3 regions of the Kitasatospora sp. NPDC086801 genome follow, and region 2 is predicted to be linked to each of the others. Evidence: riboswitches for the same ligand, from Rfam matches in the RefSeq annotation. Region 2 holds a riboswitch; each other region holds the start of a gene.

Region 1 (3,921 bases), on a different contig from region 2:
TGAGGGTCAGCTGTCGCCGTCCCGCTGGCCGAGGGTGACCTTGGTGTTGAGCTGCTGGCCGTTGCGGGTGTACTCGACGTCGACGGTCTCGCCGGGCTTGTGCGTCCAGATCCGGCTGACCAGGGCGGGGCCGTTGTCGATCGGGACTCCGCCGAGCTTGGTGATGACGTCGCCCGGCTTGAGGCCGGCCTTGTCGGCGGCGCCGCCGGGGGTGACGGCCGGCTGGCCCTGGATGTCGCGGGTCTGGATCTGCGCGCCGTCGCCCTTGTAGTCGTCGTTGCGCAGCACGTCGAGCTTGGCGTAGACCGGCTTGCCGGTCTTGATCAGGGTGTCGGCGACCCACTTGGCCTGGTTGATCGGGATGGCGAAGCCGAGGCCGATGCTGCCGGCCCGGCCGTTGGCGGAGGCGTTGGACTGGATCGCCGAGTTGATGCCGATCACCGCGCCGCTGGAGTCGAGCAGCGGGCCGCCGGAGTTGCCGGGGTTGATCGAGGCGTCGGTCTGCAGGGCGTTCATGTAGGAGGCCTGGCCGCCGGTCTCGTCGCCGGAGGCGACCGGGCGGTCCTTGGCGCTGACGATGCCGCTGGTGACGGTGGACTCCAGGCCGTACGGCGCACCGATCGCGACGGTGGCGTCGCCGACGTTGACCTTGTCGGAGTCGGCCAGCGGAAGCGGGGCCAACTTGCTCTTCGGCGGGTTGTCGATCTTGATCACGGCGACGTCGTAGCCCTCGGCGTGGCCCAGGACGGAGGCGTTGTAGGAGCTGCCGTCGGCGAACTTGACGGTCAGTTTGCCACCGTTGAGGGTCGGCGCGACCACGTGGTTGTTGGTGAGGATGTGGCCCTCGGTGTCGAAGACGAAGCCGGTGCCGGTGCCCGACTCGCCGTTGCCCTGCGCCTTGATGGTGACGACGCTGGGCAGCGCCTTCTGCGCGATGCCGGCGATCGAGCCGGGGGCGGGTTCGTTCTTCTGGGTGTTGCTGGCCTGGACGGTGGTGCTGCGGTGGTCGTCGGCGCTGTTGGTGCTGTCGTTGCGGTCCGCGACGGTGACGCCGAGCGCACCGCCGGCCACGCCGGCGACCAGCGCGACGGCGGCGATCAGGGCGACCAGGCCGCCGCGCTTCTTGCGCGGGCCGCCGGGGCCGCCGGGGTAGTCGGCCGGGTAGCCGAGCGGTCCGGCCGGGCCGCCCGGGTAACCCGCGCCGCCGCCGGTGGCGTCGTGGGCGGCGCCCCAGCCGCCGAGCGGCTGGCCGGCGCCGAACGGGTGGTGGCCGGGCGCCGGGTGCGCGGCGGGCACGCCGGGGGCGGCCGGGGTGCCGTACGGGTCGTGCGCGCCGGCGGCGGGGACGCCGTGGGCCGGGGTGGCGTACGGGTTGGCACCCGGCGGCAGGGCCGGGCTCTCGACACCGGGCGCGACGGGCGCGACGGGCGCCGCCGGCGCGGCCGGGATCGGTGGGGCGGGCGGCAGAACCGGCGGCGGCGCGTCGATGTAGCCGGTGGCGGCTTCGACGGGGGCGGCGGGCGCGTCGGCGACGGGCGCGGCCGGAACCTGCGGGGCCGCCTCCGGCGCGGGGACCTTGGTGAAGGCCACGGTGGGCTTGTGCCCGCCCTCGGCCGGGACGCCGTCGGCCAGCGCGGCCCCGGCGGCCGGCGCGGCCCCGGCGGCCGACGCGGCCCCGGGCTCGGGCTCGGGGACCCGGCCGAAGGCCAGTGTCGGCTGGTGCCCGCCAGAGGCGTGGCCGTCAGAAGCGGGAACAGCCGCCGCCGGGCCGCCCGAGGGCTGCTCCCCCTGCGGCCCGGTGGGCCCAACCTCGCGCTCGGTGCTCACGGACGACCTCCATAGCTGACAGAACCAAGGACCATAGTTTTTCGTACTGACGATTCGATTGCCGTAAGGACCCCTCTGAATAACTCATAAGAATCCTTAGCCGCCGCCGACAGCCGGACCGAAGACCGGGCTGTCCGGCACCGACGACCAGGCCGACGACCAGGCCGACGACCAGGCCGACGACCGGAGGCTCCCCCACCTCGGCCGGGTGTCCCGCGATGCGGGCCGCACACCCCGTGGCCTTGGCGTTCACCCCCGGGCCGGTTAGCCTGTCGCTCACAACTGACACGCGGGAGCTTGGACCATCCAGGCTGAGAGTGCGCTGGTCGACCGTACGCCACGGGATCGTGGGCGGACCGTCGAGGGGGCGCAGACCGCCGGAACCTGTCCGGGTAATGCCGGCGTAGGGAGTATCGGCCATGCCGCCTGCTTCGCCATCCTCTTCTTCGGACGCGCCCGCGTCCAAGGGTTTCCCCGAACCGTCCACGACCGCTCACGGCGGTGACGGCGGTGACGGCGGCCACGCGGGTCGCCCCGCCGCACCAGCCGCCGTCCTGGACCGCCCGGAGCGCGCCGAGGCGCCGCTCGTGCTGGACACCGAGCCGCCGCGCACGCTGCGCTTCCGGGACCACTTCGCGCTCTGGATGAACCTGGGCGTCAGCCTGATCGGCTTCTCCACCGCCGCGACCGTGCTCGGGGCCAAGGGCAGCGAGCTGTCGCTGGCCGCCGCGGTGACCGCGATCGTGGCCGGCACCGTGGTCGGCACCGCGATGCTCGGCGTGGCCGCGCTGATCGGGGCCCGTACCGGCGCGCCCGCGATGGCGAACCTGCGCGGGCTGTTCGGCACCCGGCTGTCGTACGTCCCGACCGTGCTGAACATCGTCCAGTGCGTCGGCTGGGGCGTGTTCGAGCTGCTGACGATCGCGGCGGGCGCGCAGACCGTCGCCCACACCGACGGCTACCGCTGGCTGTTCGTGCTCCTGGCGGGCGCGCTGACCACCGCGCTGACCATCTGGCCGCTGGGCTCGATCGCGGTGCTGCGCCGCTTCGTGGCCGGTGCGGTCGCCGTCGCGATGGTGTACTTCACCGTCCAGTTGGGCCGCCAGGGGGTGCCCGACCCGGGCGCCGGCAACTGGCACGGCTTCCTGGGCGCCACCGACGCGATGATCGCGGTGTCGATCTCCTTCGTCCCGCTGGCCGCCGACTACACCCGGCACTCGCGCACCCCGCGCTCGGCGTTCTGGGGCAGCTTCTCCGGCTACACGATCGCCCAGGTCTGGTGCTACGTGCTCGGCCTGATGGCCCTGCTGCAGTCCGACGGCGACCCGAACAAGATCTTCGGCTCCTTCCTCGGCGTCTGGGCCGGCTGGCTGTTCCTGCTGGTGCTGGTGCTGCGCGAGACGGACCAGTCCTTCGCCAACGTGTACTCGACCGCGATGTCGGTGCAGAACCTGCTGCCGAAGGTGGACCGCCGGGTGCTGACCGGCGGGATCGGCCTGCTGATCACCGTGCTGGCGCTGCAGATCGACAAGTTCACCGACACCTACACCAACTTCCTCGGCCTGATCGGCTCGGTCTTCGTGCCGCTGCTGGCGGTGCTGGCGGTGGACTACTTCTTCGGCGCCGGCCGGCACGGCTGGAACCTCTCCGCCGACGCGCCCTCACGCCGCCTGATGCTGCTGCCGTGGGTGCTCGGCTTCGCGGTCTACCAGTTCATCGCGCCGACCCCGGTGGCCGGCTGGTGGACGGACTTCTGGACCTCCGCCCAGAACGCCCTGCACTTCACCCCGCAGGAGTGGACGTCCGCCTCGCTGTTCGCCTTCCTGGTGCCGGCCCTGGTCACCTGGGCGCTCACCCCGCTGACCCGCAGGGCCGCGCGGAGCTGATCGACCGGCACCGAAGACGGCCCCGCAGGTTGGGGCCGTCTTCGCCTCCGCGTCACTTCGGCCGCCTATCGTGGGGCCCGTGACCAGCCCAGACCTGCCCTCGACGGCGGCGCGCAGCACGCCGACCGTCCAGGTGATCGCCCACCGCGGTTCCTCGCACGCCCTGCCCGAGCACACCCTGGCGGCGTACCGGCGCGCGCTCGACGAG
Region 2 (10,279 bases):
GCGGCCTGGTCGGCGGTCTTCCCGGTCAGGCCCGGCACCGCGATCCGCTTGGGGCCCTTGGAGACGGTGACCGTCACGGTGTCGCTCTTGCGGGTCCGCGCGCCCACCCCGGGGTCGGTGGCGATCACCTGCCCGGCCGGGGCGCTCTCGCTGAACGCCTCGACGAACCGGCCGTGCATGCCCTCCTTGTCCAGGATCCGCTGCGCCTCGGCCCGGTCCTTGCCGAGCACACCGGGCACCGGCCCGTACAGCCCCTCGGACAACCCGTACGTCGCGCCGCCGACCGCCAGCACCAGGGCGGTCAGCGCGGCGACCCAGATCAGCGGCTTGCGGGGGAGCCGGTGCAGCAGGCCGGGCCGGCGCCCGCGCACCGGGGTCGGCTCGTCGTACGGGCGCGGCTCGACCAGCAGCTGGTCCATCAGCTCCGCCGGCACGTCCAGCACGCTGGTGGGCTCCGGCGCCGCGGCGTCGACGGGCCCCGGCGGCGGCTGGATCACCGAGGTCGGCTCGCTGGTCGGGTAGCGCGGGCTGGGCCGGGTGGAGGCCGGCGGCTCGGCGTCCAGCTCGGCCGGGGTGAGCGTGCGGCGGAGCCGCTGGAGGGCGGCGAGCAGTTCGACCGCGTCGTACGGGCGGGCCTCGGCCGTCCGGGCGCAGGCGCCGGCCACTATGGCGTCCAGCGCGGGGCCGACGGCCGGGGCGATCAGCGAGGGGGCGGGGACGTCCTCGTGCAGGTGCTTGTACATCACCTGGACGGGGTTGTCGCCGGTGTGCGGGCGGCGGCCGGTGAGCATCTCGTAGAGCAGGATGCCGGCCGCGTAGACGTCGACCCGCTGGTCGGTGGGGGCGTCCGGGAGGATCTGCTCGGGGGCCAGGTAGGAGACGGTGCCGAGGACGGTGCCGCCGGTCGCGGTGCTGGTCGAGGTGGGTGCGCCGTCGGCGGTGCCGAGGACCCGGACCAGGCCGAAGTCGGCGACCTTGACCAGCCCGCCCTCGGTGATCAGCACGTTCTCCGGCTTGACGTCCCGGTGCACCAGCCCGGCCCGGTGGGCGGCGCCGAGGGCGGCGAGCACCGGCTCCAGCACGTCCAGCGCCGCCCGCACCGACAGTGCGCCGCGGTCGCGCAGCAGGTCCCGCAGGGTGCGGCCGGGCACGTACTCCATGGCGAGGAAGACGTTTCCGCCGTCCGCGCCCTGGTCGAAGACGTTCACCACGTTCGGGTGGGTGAGCCGGGCGACCGCCTTGGCCTCGCGGATGAACCGGGCGGTGAAACCGTCGTCCCCGGCCAGCGCGGGGTGCATCACCTTGAGGGCGACGACCCGGTCCAGCCGGGTGTCGGTGCCCTTGTAGACGGTGGACATCCCGCCGGTCGCGATGCGCTGCTCGACCCGGTACCGGCCGTCGAGCAGGGTACCGATCAGCGGGTCGTGCAATGCCATGTCCACCCGGGGAGTCTAGTGCCGCAGGCATCGGCCGGGCCCGGAGGACATCGCCTCCGGGCCCGGCTGTGCCCGGTTTGTGACACGGCACACGCGGGCGGGTGCCCGGGCGTCCCGGCGTCAGAACGCCGGGTGCTCGCGGGTGTCCAGCTCCGCCCGGCCGGCCATCGCCGAGGAGGCCTCGGCGTGGAACCGGCGCGGGATGCGGCCGGCCCGGTGGGCGAACCGGCCCGCCTCGGCGGCGTGCCGCATCGCCTCGGCCATCAGCACCGGGTCCTGCGCCCTGGTCACCGCGGAGGCGAGCATCACCGCCGCGCAGCCCAGTTCCATCGCCAGCGCGACGTCCGAGGCGGTGCCGGCGCCCGCGTCCAGGATCACCGGGACGCCCGCGCCCTCCACGATCAGCTGGAAGTTGTGCGGGTTGCGGATGCCCAGACCGGAGCCGATCGGCGAGCCCAGCGGCATGATCGCCGCGCAGCCGACGTCCTCCAGCTTGCGGGCCAGCACCGGGTCGTCGTTGGTGTACGGCAGCACCGTGAAGCCGTCGTCGACCAGGGTCTCGGCGGCGTCCAGCAGTTCGATCGGGTCCGGCAGGAGGGTCCGCTCGTCGGCGATCACCTCCAGCTTCACCCAGTCGGTGCCGAGCGCCTCGCGGGCCAGCCGGGCGGTCAGCACGGCCTCCCCGGCGGTGAAGCAGCCCGCCGTGTTGGGCAGCACCCGGATGCCGTTGCGGGTCAGCACGTCCAGGACGGAGCCCTGGGTGCCGGCGTCGACCCGGCGCATCGCCACGGTGGTCAGCTCGGTGCCGGAGGCCAGCAGCGCCCGTTCCAGGATCTCCAGACTGGGTGCGCCGCCGGTGCCCATGATCAGCCGGGAGCCGAAGGACGCCCCGGCGATGGTCAGCAGGTCGTCAGCCATGTCAGCCTCCCTGGACGGCGGTGAGGATCTCGATCCGGTCGCCTGCCGACAGCTCCGTGGCCGGCCACGAACTGCGGGGCACCACAGCCTCGTTGAGGGCGGCGGCGACGCCGCTGTGGGCGGCGCTGAGGGTGGCCACCACCTCCGCGAGGGTGGTCGTGGCGGACACCCGGCGGGGCTCGCCGTTGACGGTCAGTGCGATCTCGGCCGGTTCGATCTCGGCCGGTGTGGTCTTGGCCGGTGTGGTCTTGGCCGGTGTGGTCTGGGGCGGTGTGGTCTGGGGTGGTGCGATCTCGGTCATGCGGAGGCCTTCGTGGTGGAGCGGTCGGGGAAGAACCGGGTGGGTGTGAACGGCTGTGCAAGCTCGGGGAGTTCGCCGGTCGCCAGGTACTCGGCGAGCAGGTCGGCGGTCACCGGGGTGAGCAGCACGCCGTTGCGGTAGTGGCCGGTGGCGGCGACCAGCCCGGGCAGCGCGGTCGGGCCCAGCAGCGGGGCGTTGTCCGGCGAGCCGGGCCGCAGCCCGGCGGAGGTCTCCAGCAGCGGGAGTTCGGTGATGCCCGGCACCAACTCGTGGGCGTCGCGCAGCAGTTCGTACACCCCGCCGGCGGTGACCGTGGTGTCGTAGCCCTGCTCCTCGGTGGTCGCGCCGATCACCAGTTCGCCGTTCTCCCGGGGCACTAGGTACAGGTGCTGGCCGCGCACCACCGCGCGGACGTTGCGGGACAGGAACGGCCGGTACGCCTCGGGGATCCGCAGCCGCAGGATCTGCCCCTTCACCGGGCGGACGGCCGGCAGCACGCCCTCCGGTAGCCCGGGCAGCCGGTGGCTGTGCGGGCCGGCCGCGAGCACCACCTGCTCGGCGGTCAGGGTCTCGCCGGTGCCGAGCCGGGCACCGACCGCGCGGCCGCCCTCGACCAGCAGCTCGACGGCCTCGGCGCGGTGGATCACCACCTCGGCGAGCTCGCAGGCGGCCACCAGGGCGGTCAGCAACCGGCGCGGATCCACCTGGTGGTCGTCCGCGACGTGCAGGCCGCCGCGCACGCCGGGGGCGAGCATCGGCTCCATCCTGCGGGCCTCCCGGCCGGTCAGCCAGGTCGAGTCCAGGCCGAGCCGCTGGTGGAAGGCGTGCAGCTCGCGCAGTTCCTCGCGGTCGTCGGAGTCCAGCGCGACGGCGACGGTGCCGCACCGGCGGTACCCGGTGTCCAGGCCGCCGCTCGCCTCGGTGAGTTCGGCGGCGAAGTCCCCGTACCGCTGGTTGGAGGCCATGCCGAGGCGCAGCAGCGGCTCCTCGCCGTACTGCAGTTCGGTGACCGGGGCGAGCATCCCGGCCGCGACCCCGGCCGCCCCGCCGCCGGGGGAGAGATCGACCACCACGATTCTCTTCAGCCCGCGCTGTGCGGCGCGCCAGGCGACGGCGAGGCCGATGATGCCCCCGCCGATCACCAGCACGTCGGCGCGGGTTCCTTCGGGCAAGCGTGACAAGGCTGCTCTTCTCCCTTCGCCGGAATGACCCGGATCAGGTTCGGACGGTCGCGGGCCGTGCCAGCCCGCCTCTCAGCCCGGTACGCCGGGCTCCCGTGATGGTGTCCCCACCATAACGCCGGGGGCGGGCCCGGCCGAAGGCCCGTACGCAGGGTGGACGGGCTCATGGGCCCCCGGGGCCCGTGAGTACAGTGACGGGCGTGGCAGAGCTGAGCGGAACGGATCAGGTGGTCGTCGTCGGGGCCGGGCTGGCCGGGGCGCAGTGCGCCCTGAAGCTGCGGCAGGGCGGCTGGCGGGGGCGGATCACGCTGGTCGGGGAGGAGCCGCACGCGCCGTACGACCGGCCGCCGCTCTCCAAGGACGTGCTGCTCGGCAAGGCCGACGCCACCACCCTGGACATCGACTACCCGCACCTGGGCATCGAACTGCTCACCGGCCGCCGCGCCACCGGCCTCACCCCCGGCGTGCTGCACACCGACGCCGGCGACCTCCCGTACGACGCCCTGGTGATCGCCACCGGCGCCACCCCGCGCGCCCTGCCCGGCGCCGAGCGCGCGCACCTGCTGCACACCCTGGACGACGCGCTGGCGCTGCGCGCCCTGCTGCGGCCCGGCCTGCGGCTGGTGCTGGTCGGCGCGGGCTGGATCGGCGCCGAGGTGTCCACCGCCGCCCGCGCGGCCGGCTGCGAGGTGACGGTGGTCGAGGCGGGCCCGGCGCCCGTCCCCGGCGCGCTGCCGGCCGAGGTCGGTTCGGCGATGGCCGCCTGGTACGCCGAGGCCGGCGTCGACCTGCGCTGCGGGGTCGGCGTCGCCGCCGTCGAGGAGGGCGCGGTGCTGCTGGCGGACGGCTCGCACCTGCCCGCCGACGCGGTCGTGGTCGGTGTCGGCGCCCGGCCCGCGACGGGCTGGCTGGCCGGTTCCGGCGTGGAGCTGGACGGCGCCGGCGCGGTCCTGGTGGACGAGCGGCTGCGCACCGGCCTGCCCGGCGTCTTCGCGGCCGGGGACTGCGTCAGCTACCCGTCCGCCCGCGCCGGTGCCCGGCTGGTCGTCCAGCACTGGGACCACGCGCTGCAGTCCGGCGAGGCCGTGGCCGCCGCCGTCCTCGGCGCGGACGCACCGCCGTACGACCCGGTGCCGTACTTCTGGTCGGAGCAGTTCGGGCGGATGGTCCAGTACGCCGGGCGGCACGCCGAGGGCGACGAACTGCTGTGGCGCGGCGGCCCGCTGGACGCCTCCTGGACGGCGCTCTGGCTGCGCGACGGGGTGCCGAGAGCGCTGCTGGCCGTCGACCGACCGCGCGACCTCACCCAGGGCCGCCGGCTGATCGAGCGCGGCACCGCGCTGGACCGGACCCGCGCGGCGGACCCCTCGGTGCCGCTGAAGTCGGCGGTCGCGGGGTAGGTCTGGTGCGCGGCGGGCCCCGGAGGTGGCAGTCTGGTGGCGTGAGCGAGATCGAAAGCAAGATTGAAGCCCTGGTCACCGAGTGGATGTACCTCCCCGACATCTCGGAGCAGTGGGGGGTCCGGGTCACCGAGGTGCGCGACCTGGTCAAGAGCGGCGGGCTGATCGCCGTCCGGCGGGGCCCGAACAAGTCGCTGCAGGTCCCTGCGGCGTTCATCGACGGCCAGGGGCTGGTCAAGCACCTGTCCGGCACCCTGACCGTGCTGCGCGACTGCGGGTACAACGACGTGGAGATCCTGGAGTGGCTCTTCACCGAGGACCCGTCGCTGCCCGGCAGCCCGATCCAGGCGCTGCGCGAGAACCGCGGCACCGAGGTCAAGCGCCGCGCCCAGGCGATGCTGATCTGATGGCGGCGGACACGCCGCGCCGGCGGCTGGCCGACGCCCGGCTGTACCTGTGCACCGACGCCCGCCGGGAGCAGGGCGACCTCGCCGAGTTCCTGGACGCGGCGCTGGCGGGCGGCGTGGACGTCGTCCAGCTCCGCGACAAGGGCCTGGAGGCCAAGCAGGAGCTGGCGGCGCTGGAGGTCTTCGCGGACGCCTGCCGCCGCCACGGCAAGCTGCTGGCCGTCAACGACCGGGCCGACGTCGCGCACGCGGCCCGGCCGGACGTGCTGCACCTCGGGCAGGACGACCTGCCGGTGCCGGCCGCCCGGGCGATCCTCGGCGACGAGGTGCTGATCGGCCGGTCCTGCCACGCCGAGTCCGAGGTGGACGCGGCGGTCGCCGAGCCCGGCGTGGACTACTTCTGCACCGGCCCGGTCTGGCCGACCCCGACCAAGCCGGGCCGCCCGGCGCCGGGCCTCGGCCTGGTCTCGTACGCGGCGAAGCAGAGCACCGACCGGCCGTGGTTCGCCATCGGCGGCATCGACCTCGGCAACCTCGACGAGGTGCTGGCCGCCGGCGCCCGCCGGATCGTGGTGGTCCGTGCCATCACGGCCGCCGACGACCCGCAGGCCGCCGCCGCCGAACTCTCCCGGCGGGTGCGCTCGGCCTGACCGGCCGCGCGGCCGGGGCCGCCGCCGTTCTCAGTACTTGCGGACGGTGGCGGCCTCGGCCAGGGCCAGCAGCACCGTGCGGGCCTGCTCGTCGGCGAGCGGCGCCGCCTCCAGCGCGGCCAGGGACTGCCGCATCAGCTCGTCGATCCGGCGCTCCACCCGCTCGGGCGCGCCGCTGCGGGCCACCAGGTCGCGCAGCCCGGCGACCTCCTCGGGCACCAGGTCCGGCGCGCCGAGCCGCTCGTCCAGGTGCCGGGCGTCGGCCGTCGGCAGGCCCCGCATCGCGTGCGCCACCAGCAGGGTGCGCTTGCCCTCGCGCAGGTCGTCCCCGGCCGGCTTGCCGGTGACCACGGGATCGCCGAAGACGCCGAGCAGGTCGTCCCGCAGCTGGAAGGCCTCGCCCAGCGGCAGCCCGAAGGCCCCGAACGCCGCCACCAGCTCCGGGCCGGCCCCGGCCAGCAGCGCGCCGACCTGCAGCGGCCGCTCGATCGTGTACTTCGCCGACTTGTAGTGCAGCACCGTCTGCGCCCGCTCCAGCGCGCCCTCGTCGGCGGAGTCGCCGGCCACCGGCTCCAGGACGTCCAGGTACTGGCCGACCATGACCTCGGTGCGCATCAGGTCGAACGCCGGCTTGGCGGCCAGCACGGCGGCCGGCTCCAGGCCCGAGCGCAGGAACAGCTCGTCGCACCAGATCAGCAGCAGGTCGCCGAGCAGCACCGCCGCCGAGGCGCCGTACTGCTCGCGGTCGCCGCGCCAGCCGCTCGCCCGGTGCAGCGCCTCGAAGCGGCGGTGGATCGAGGGCAGGCCGCGGCGGGTGTCGCTGCGGTCCATCAGGTCGTCGTGCACCAGGGCGCTCGCCTGGAGCAGTTCCAGCGCGGCCGCCGCGTTCGCGATGCCCTCGCCGCCGGCCGGGCCGCCGGCGCCGCGCCAGCCCCAGTAGCAGAAGGCCGGGCGCAGCCGCTTGCCGCCGTCCAGCAGGAAGTCGCGCAGGGCGTCGGCGGCCGGCACGAGCTGCGGGGAGATCTTGCCCAGCAGGGCGGACTGGCCGTCCATGAACGCGGCGAGGGCGGCGTTGACGCGCGCGCGGACGTCCTCCACGTCTATGGGGTTGGCCGGTACGGGGGTGGCCGGCCGGTTGCTGGACGAGGTCACGATGAGGCTCCGCTGGTTCGCTGGGGTGCAGCAAGCGTAGCGGGGCGGCACGGAACGGATGTGCGAACGGGCGGGCGGGCGGACCGGGCGCCGGCGTCGAACGTCAGTCGGAATCCGTCGGACCATCGGATGGAATGTCGTCCACCGCTTGTCTCAATCCGTGGTACCGAGTTGTCCGGCTCCTTCGAACGCCCGATAACCTGCCGACATGGCACTCGGCATCGCTTCCACCAGACCGGACCGCGCACTGACGGTCCGCGAACTCCTGGCGGCCGGAAAGCGGTCCTTCTCCTTCGAGTTCATGCCCCCGCGCACCGAGGTCGGCGAGCAGAGACTCTGGGACGCCATCCGTCGGCTCGAACCGCTGGACCCCAGCTTCGTCTGCATGACGTACGGCGCCGGCGGCTCCTCGCGCGAGCGCACCGTCAACATGGTCGGCCGGATCGCCACCGAGACCACGCTGACCCCGGTCGCCCACCTCACCGCCGTCGACCACTCGATCGCCGAACTGCGCAACATCATCGGCCAGTACGCCGACCAGGGCGTGCGCAACGTCCTCGCGGTCCGCGGCGACCCGCCCGGCGACCCCATGGGTGAATGGGTCAAGCACCCCGACGGCGTCACCTACGCGTACGAGCTGGTGGAGCTGATCAAGGGCATCGGCGACTTCTGCGTCGGCGTCGCCGCCTCGCCGAACATGCACCCGCGCTCCACCGACTGGGACGACGACATCCGGCACTTCGTCGGCAAGGTCCGGGCCGGCGCCGACTACGCGATCACCCAGATGTTCTTCGAGGTCGACGACTACCTGCGGCTGCGCGACCGGGTCGTCGCCGCCGGCTGCGAGACGCCGATCATCCCGGAGATCATGCCGGTCACCAACGCCAAGCAGTTGGAACGCTTCCCCCAGCTGAGCGGCTCCGCCTTCCCCGTCGACCTGGAGGCCCGTCTGCGGGCCGCCGTCGACGACCCGGCGGCGCTGCGTGCCATCGGCATGGAACACGCCACCTCGATGGCCGAACGCCTCCTCGCCGAGGGCGCGCCCGGCCTGCACTTCATCACGCTCAACCACTCCACGGCGACGCTGGAGATCTACCAGAACCTCGGCCTGCACCAGCGCCCCGCGTAGGTCCTCTCCGCTCCCCGCGAGCAGCGGGAACGCGATGCGGTACCCCGGCCGTTGAACCGGTACAGTCGCCGCACACGCGCGGCGAGCGCGGGCACGCGACTGGAGGTAGCGGGCGGATGGGCATCGGATACCTGCTGCTGTACGTCGCGTTGGCGGTGGTGGCGCTCTGGCTGGTCGCCGAGGTGCTGCTGCAGAACCGGGCCCCGCTGCACTGGCGGGGCCTCGCCCTGGCCGGCTTCCTCGGAGTGGCCGCCGGCATGGCGCTCGGCTCCGTCCCGGTGATCGGCGCCGGCGCCGCCCTCTTCGCGGCCGGCCAGACCTTCGTCACCCTCTCCGTCAAGCGCGGCTACCGGGCCGGCTGGTCGCTGCGCAAGGCCGACGGCTCCCTGCCCGGCCCGCTCGCCAAGGTGCCGCTGCTCGGCGCCCTCACCGGCGGCGCGGCCGCCGTGGCCGCCGTCGAGGCCACCGAGAAGCGGATCGGCGAGGTCAGCGCCGTCGAGGAGGCCCCGGCCGCCGCCCCCGCCCCGGTCGCCGAGGACGTCCCCGAGGTCGAGCAGACCGCCGCCTTCGAGATGCAGGAACTCGCCCAGGACGGCGTCTACGCGCCCGCCTACTACGAGCAGCAGCCGCACGACCCCTACGCCGACGTCTTCCAGTCCGGCTACGACACCGCCCAGCCGCAGCCGTCCTACGAGCAGCAGCAGTGGCAGCAGACCCAGCAGCAGCCCGCCTTCGCCTACGACCAGGGCTACGGGGCCTACCCGCAGCAGCAGCCCGACCCGTACAACGGCTACCCGCAGCAGGAGCAGTACCAGCCCTACCCGCAGCAGCAGCCCGGCTGGGAACAGCACCCCCAGCAGCAGTGGCAGACCCCCCAGCAGCACCCGGACCAGCAGCACCCCGACCAGCACCCCGGCCAGCAGCCCCAGGGCATCCCGCAGCAGCCGTCCTACGAGCACACCTACGGCTACCAGCAGCAGAACACCTGGCCCCAGGGCTGACGGACCCTACGCGGGGCCGATCAGGTTGGCGGCGATGCAGGCGGACATGCCGGCCCGGGCCAGCCCGCCGCCGGGGTGGGCCGCGCCGCCGATCAGGTAGAGGCCGGGGACGGGCGACTCGTTGGGCGGCTGGAGCCACCAACCGCCGGATCCGGCGAGCGCGGGCCGGGGGACCGACCCGCCGAGGGCGCCGGTCTCCCGGCGGGTGTCGTCCGGGGTGCGCACGACCCGCCACAGCACCCGCTCGCGCAGGCCCAGACCGGCGGCGTCGGCGTGCGCCAGCAACTGGTCCGCGTAGCGGTCGGCGAACCCGGGCGCGGTCCAGTCGACGTCGCCCTGGGCGGGGACCGTCGCGGTCAGCACCACGCTCTCGTGCGCGTCGTCGGGGCGCAGCGCGGGATCGTCGGGGCGCAGCACCTGCAGGGTGGGGCGCCCGCAGGGCGGGTCCGAGAGGGTCAGGGCGTTCTGCTCGGCCGCCGGATCGGCGGCGTGCACCACCGTCCGGTGCGGGGTGCCGTCCGGCCGGGCGCCGCGCAGCGCGAGCAGCACGCTGAACCGGCCGGGCACCTCGAACGGCTCCCAGTGGTCGGTGTCCAGGCCCGGCCACCGGGCGAGACCGTCATGGAACAGGGCCCTGGTGTCCATCGAGGAGACCACCAGGTCCGCGTCGATCCGCCCGTCCGGGGTGTCGACGCCGCGGGCCC
Region 3 (3,921 bases), on a different contig from region 2:
ATGTCCGCGGCGCTGACGCGGGCGGTGGCCTCCCGGTTCAGTCGCTCCATCATCTCCGCCATCGTGGGCTTGGACGCCTCCCTGGCGATCAGGTCCTGCATGAATGCCTGGAGCGACTTGCCCGCCTGGGCGGCGCGAACCTTCAGGGTCTGGATCTGGTCGTCCGGGACGTCCCGGATGGTGAGCGCCGTCATATCGGCACTTCAGCATCACTAGCTGCACAATGCAGACGATGGGGCTGGCCCGTTCGAGCGGCGAGCCCTCCCCGGCATCCGGAGAGGGCTCGCCCATGGCGCAGGAGCGTCAGTCCGCCAGCGGGAGGTAGACCCGGTTGCCCTGGGCGGCGAACTCGGCGGACTTCTCCGCCATGCCGGCCAGCGCGTCGGCGTCGAACTCGGTGTTCACGGCCGTCGAGCCGTCGCCGTGCTCGTCGCGGATCTTCTGGGAGATCTTCATCGAGCAGAACTTCGGGCCGCACATGGAGCAGAAGTGGGCCGTCTTGGCGGGTTCGGCGGGGAGGGTCTCGTCGTGGAAGGCGCGGGCGGTCTCCGGGTCGAGGGCCAGGTTGAACTGGTCCTCCCAGCGGAACTCGAAGCGGGCGTCGGACAGGGCGTCGTCCCAGGCCTGGGCGCCGGGGTGGCCCTTGGCGAGGTCGGCGGCGTGGGCGGCGATCTTGTAGGTGATCACGCCGGTCTTGACGTCGTCGCGGTTGGGCAGGCCCAGGTGCTCCTTGGGCGTGACGTAGCAGAGCATCGCGGTGCCCCACCAGGCGATCATCGCGGCGCCGATGCCCGAGGTGATGTGGTCGTAGCCGGGGGCGACGTCGGTGGTGAGCGGGCCGAGGGTGTAGAACGGCGCCTCGTCGCAGATCTCCCGCTGGAGATCCATGTTCTCCTTGATCTTGTGCATCGGGACGTGGCCCGGGCCCTCGATCATCACCTGGACGTCGCGCTCACGGGCGATCCGGCCGAGTTCGCCGAGGGTGCGCAGTTCGGCGAACTGCGCCTCGTCGTTGGCATCCGCGATGGAGCCCGGGCGCAGGCCGTCGCCGAGCGAGAAGGTGACGTCGTAGCCCGCGAGGATGTCGCAGAGCTCCTCGAAGTTGGTGTGGAGGAAGTTCTCCTGGTGGTGCGCCAGGCACCAGGCGGCCATGATGGAGCCGCCGCGCGAGACGATGCCGGTCTTGCGGCGGGCGGTCAGCGGGACGTACCGGAGCAGGACGCCGGCGTGGACGGTCATGTAGTCGACGCCCTGTTCGCACTGCTCGATGATGGTGTCCCGGTACACCTCCCAACTCAGTTCCTCGGCCTTGCCGTCGACCTTCTCCAGGGCCTGGTAGAGCGGCACGGTGCCGATCGGCACCGGGGAGTTGCGCAGGATCCACTCGCGGGTGGTGTGGATGTTGCGGCCGGTGGAGAGGTCCATGACGGTGTCGGCGCCCCAACGGGTGGCCCAGGTCATCTTCTCCACCTCCTCCTCGATCGAGGAGGTGACGGCGGAGTTGCCGATGTTGGCGTTGATCTTCACCAGGAAGTTGGTGCCGATGATCGCCGGCTCCACCTCGGGGTGGTTCACGTTGACCGGGATGACGGCCCGGCCGCGGGCCACCTCGGCCCGCACGTACTCGGCGGCGAGGCCCTCGCGCAGCGCCACGAACTCCATCTCGGGGGTGACCACGCCCCGCTTGGCGTAGGCGAGTTGGGTGACGGCGGCACCACCGCGGCCACGCAGCGGGCGGCGCGGGCGGCCCGGGAAGACGGCGTCCAGGTTGCGCAGGTTTCCGCCGCGCGGCGAGGTGTGCTTGATCCCGTCGTCCTCGGGGCGCGCCTCGCGGCCGTCGTACTCCTCGACGTCGCCGCGCTGGCGGATCCAGGCGTCGCGCAGGGCGGGCAGACCGCGCCGCACGTCGGGCTCGAAGGCCTGGTCGGTGTACGGGCCGGAGGTGTCGTACAGCGGGACGGTCCTGCCGTTGGTGAGCTGCACCTCGCGGAACGGGACCCGCAGGTCGGGCCGGGACCCCTCGCGGTAGGCCTTGCGCCAGGCCGGGGTCGGGTAGCCGGTGCCCGCGCTGGTGACGGTGGCTGCGGCGGCGGTGCCGGCCCCGGTGCCGCTGGTCCCGGTGCTGCGGGCAGGCTGCGGCTGTGCTTCGAACGTGGTCATCTGACCTCATACTCCCTACGCCGGCATTACCCGGTCAGGTTCCTGCGGTCGACGCAGCCGTCGGTCCGTCCGTCGACGTCCCGGTCAGCGCCCTCTCAGCCCGGTGCTCCGAGCTCCCGCGTCGGCAGGCGGTGTTGCCTGCACATGACGCCCAACACCGTAGCGAGCCGATCGCCGCAGGTCCAGAGGGGGTCCGGGTGGCCGAAACCCGCGCCCGGAACGCCGAAAGGCCCGGCCCCCTGGACAGGGGCCGGGCCTCGTGCGGTTCCTCAGCCCTTGGCGGCCTTCTTCACCAGGACCACCACGGCGGCGGCGATGCCGGCGACCACCAGCACCTTGATCATGATGCTCAGCAGGGCGCCGACGACACCGAAGACGAATCCCACGATGTTCCAGAGCAGCACCAGGACCAGCACCGGGATGACGATGTTCCGCACCCAGGAGGGCAGCGACTTCCAGAGCTCAGCCATGTCTGATCCTTCTCTCCCCGTGGGGTCGGCTGCCGTCTGGTGCCGTATCCCGCTTGCTTCGGTACTTCGATCGTACGGGGACACCAGGGCCGGAACGAGGCCTGCCGGCCCGGAGAGAACCCCTAGATCACCCCGACCCGGGGCCCCGGGGAGACCCGGGTCCGGGCCTCGGGGACGACCCCCGGGAAGGGTGCCGGACGCCCTGCGACCAGCGGTCAGACCGGCCAGCGCTCACCCCGCCAGGCGGCGTCCCAGAACATCCACTCGTAGCGCGAGGTGGTCGCGAAGTGCTCGACGACCCGGCGCCGTTCGGCGGGCGAGATCTCCTCGCCGAGCCGGTCGGTGAGCGCCAGCACCCGGCGGACGACGGACTGGAACGCCTCGTCGCCGTAGGTGGCGATCCACTTGGCGTACAGCGGGTCGGGGGAGCCCTGGGCGAGCAGCGCCTCGCCGACCCGGGCGTAGATCCAGTAGCAGGGCAGCACCGCGCCGACGGCCTCGGCGAAGGAGCCGCCGTAGACGGTGGCCAGCAGGTAGCTGGTGTAGGCCCGGGTGGTGGGCAGCACCGGTTCGACGGCGGCCTGTTCGGCGCTGCCGCCGAAGGCGGTCAGGAACTCGGCGTGCATGCCCTGTTCGGCGGCCAGCGCGCCGACCGCGTCGTCGGCGAAGGCCCGCACGTCCTCCTCGCCGGGCGCCTTGGCGGCGCAGACGGCGAGGGCGCGGGCGTAGTCGCGCAGGTAGTGCGAGTCCTGGACGACGAAGTGGCGGAAGGCCGCACGCGGCAGGGTGCCGTCGGTGAGGCCACCGATGAAGGGGTGGGCGAGGATCTCGGCGTACACCGACTCGATGGCCGCCCAGAGTTCTTCCGTCAGGCTCTTGCTCATGCCCAGGACCCTAGACCGTCCTGGGCGGTCCTAGGCGGTCCCAGGCGGTCCTGGGCGGTCCTGGGCGGTCCTGGGCGGTCCTGGGCAGTCAGTCCTCGGGCGGGGAGAACACCACCAGGACCCGGAGCTCCTCGGTGACGTGGTGGAAGCGGTGCGGGGTGCCGGCCGGGACGTAGACGACGGTGCCGCGCCCGACGGTGGCGGTCTCGGCGCCGACGGTCAGTTCGGCGCGGCCGCTGATCACCTGGTAGATCTCGTCCTGGTCGTGCACGGTCTGCGGGTCGGCGTCACCGGGGGAGAGCGCGTAGAGCCCGGCGGACATCCGCGGTTCGCGCAGGAAGCGCAGGTACGCGCCGTCGTTCGCCGCGCGTTCGGTGTCCAGTTCGTCCAGCCGGAACAGCTTCACC

What was found. A riboswitch is a leader RNA that binds a small molecule or an ion and turns the genes downstream of it on or off. The one in region 2 is predicted to bind thiamine pyrophosphate.
Region 1: another riboswitch for thiamine pyrophosphate. It lies ahead of ACIPLC_RS02930 (purine-cytosine permease family protein); the one in region 2 lies ahead of thiO (glycine oxidase ThiO).
Region 3: another riboswitch for thiamine pyrophosphate. It lies ahead of thiC (phosphomethylpyrimidine synthase ThiC); the one in region 2 lies ahead of thiO (glycine oxidase ThiO).

The regions. Positions count from the first base shown of each region.
Region 1 covers NZ_JBIVAX010000001.1:640,713-644,633, forward strand. Annotated here, with positions in the region: gene ACIPLC_RS02925 (S1C family serine protease) at 7-1,827, opposite strand; TPP riboswitch at 2,107-2,254, shown strand; gene ACIPLC_RS02930 (purine-cytosine permease family protein) at 2,247-3,713, shown strand; gene ACIPLC_RS02935 (glycerophosphodiester phosphodiesterase family protein) at 3,793-3,921, shown strand, end outside.
Region 2 covers NZ_JBIVAX010000005.1:83,445-93,723, forward strand. Annotated here, with positions in the region: gene pknB (Stk1 family PASTA domain-containing Ser/Thr kinase) at 1-1,436, opposite strand, end outside; gene ACIPLC_RS08870 (thiazole synthase) at 1,557-2,354, opposite strand; gene thiS (sulfur carrier protein ThiS) at 2,356-2,655, opposite strand; gene thiO (glycine oxidase ThiO) at 2,652-3,827, opposite strand; TPP riboswitch at 3,831-3,943, opposite strand; gene ACIPLC_RS08885 (NAD(P)/FAD-dependent oxidoreductase) at 4,028-5,236, shown strand; gene ACIPLC_RS08890 (Rv2175c family DNA-binding protein) at 5,278-5,643, shown strand; gene thiE (thiamine phosphate synthase) at 5,643-6,293, shown strand; gene ACIPLC_RS08900 (polyprenyl synthetase family protein) at 6,324-7,445, opposite strand; gene metF (methylenetetrahydrofolate reductase [NAD(P)H]) at 7,654-8,574, shown strand; gene ACIPLC_RS08910 (hypothetical protein) at 8,691-9,575, shown strand; gene ACIPLC_RS08915 (phytoene desaturase family protein) at 9,582-10,279, opposite strand, start outside.
Region 3 covers NZ_JBIVAX010000009.1:187,727-191,647, forward strand. Annotated here, with positions in the region: gene ACIPLC_RS14010 (FitA-like ribbon-helix-helix domain-containing protein) at 1-194, opposite strand, end outside; gene thiC (phosphomethylpyrimidine synthase ThiC) at 304-2,160, opposite strand; TPP riboswitch at 2,156-2,290, opposite strand; gene ACIPLC_RS14020 (DUF5326 family protein) at 2,430-2,630, opposite strand; gene tenA (thiaminase II) at 2,846-3,514, opposite strand; gene ACIPLC_RS14030 (cupin domain-containing protein) at 3,603-3,920, opposite strand.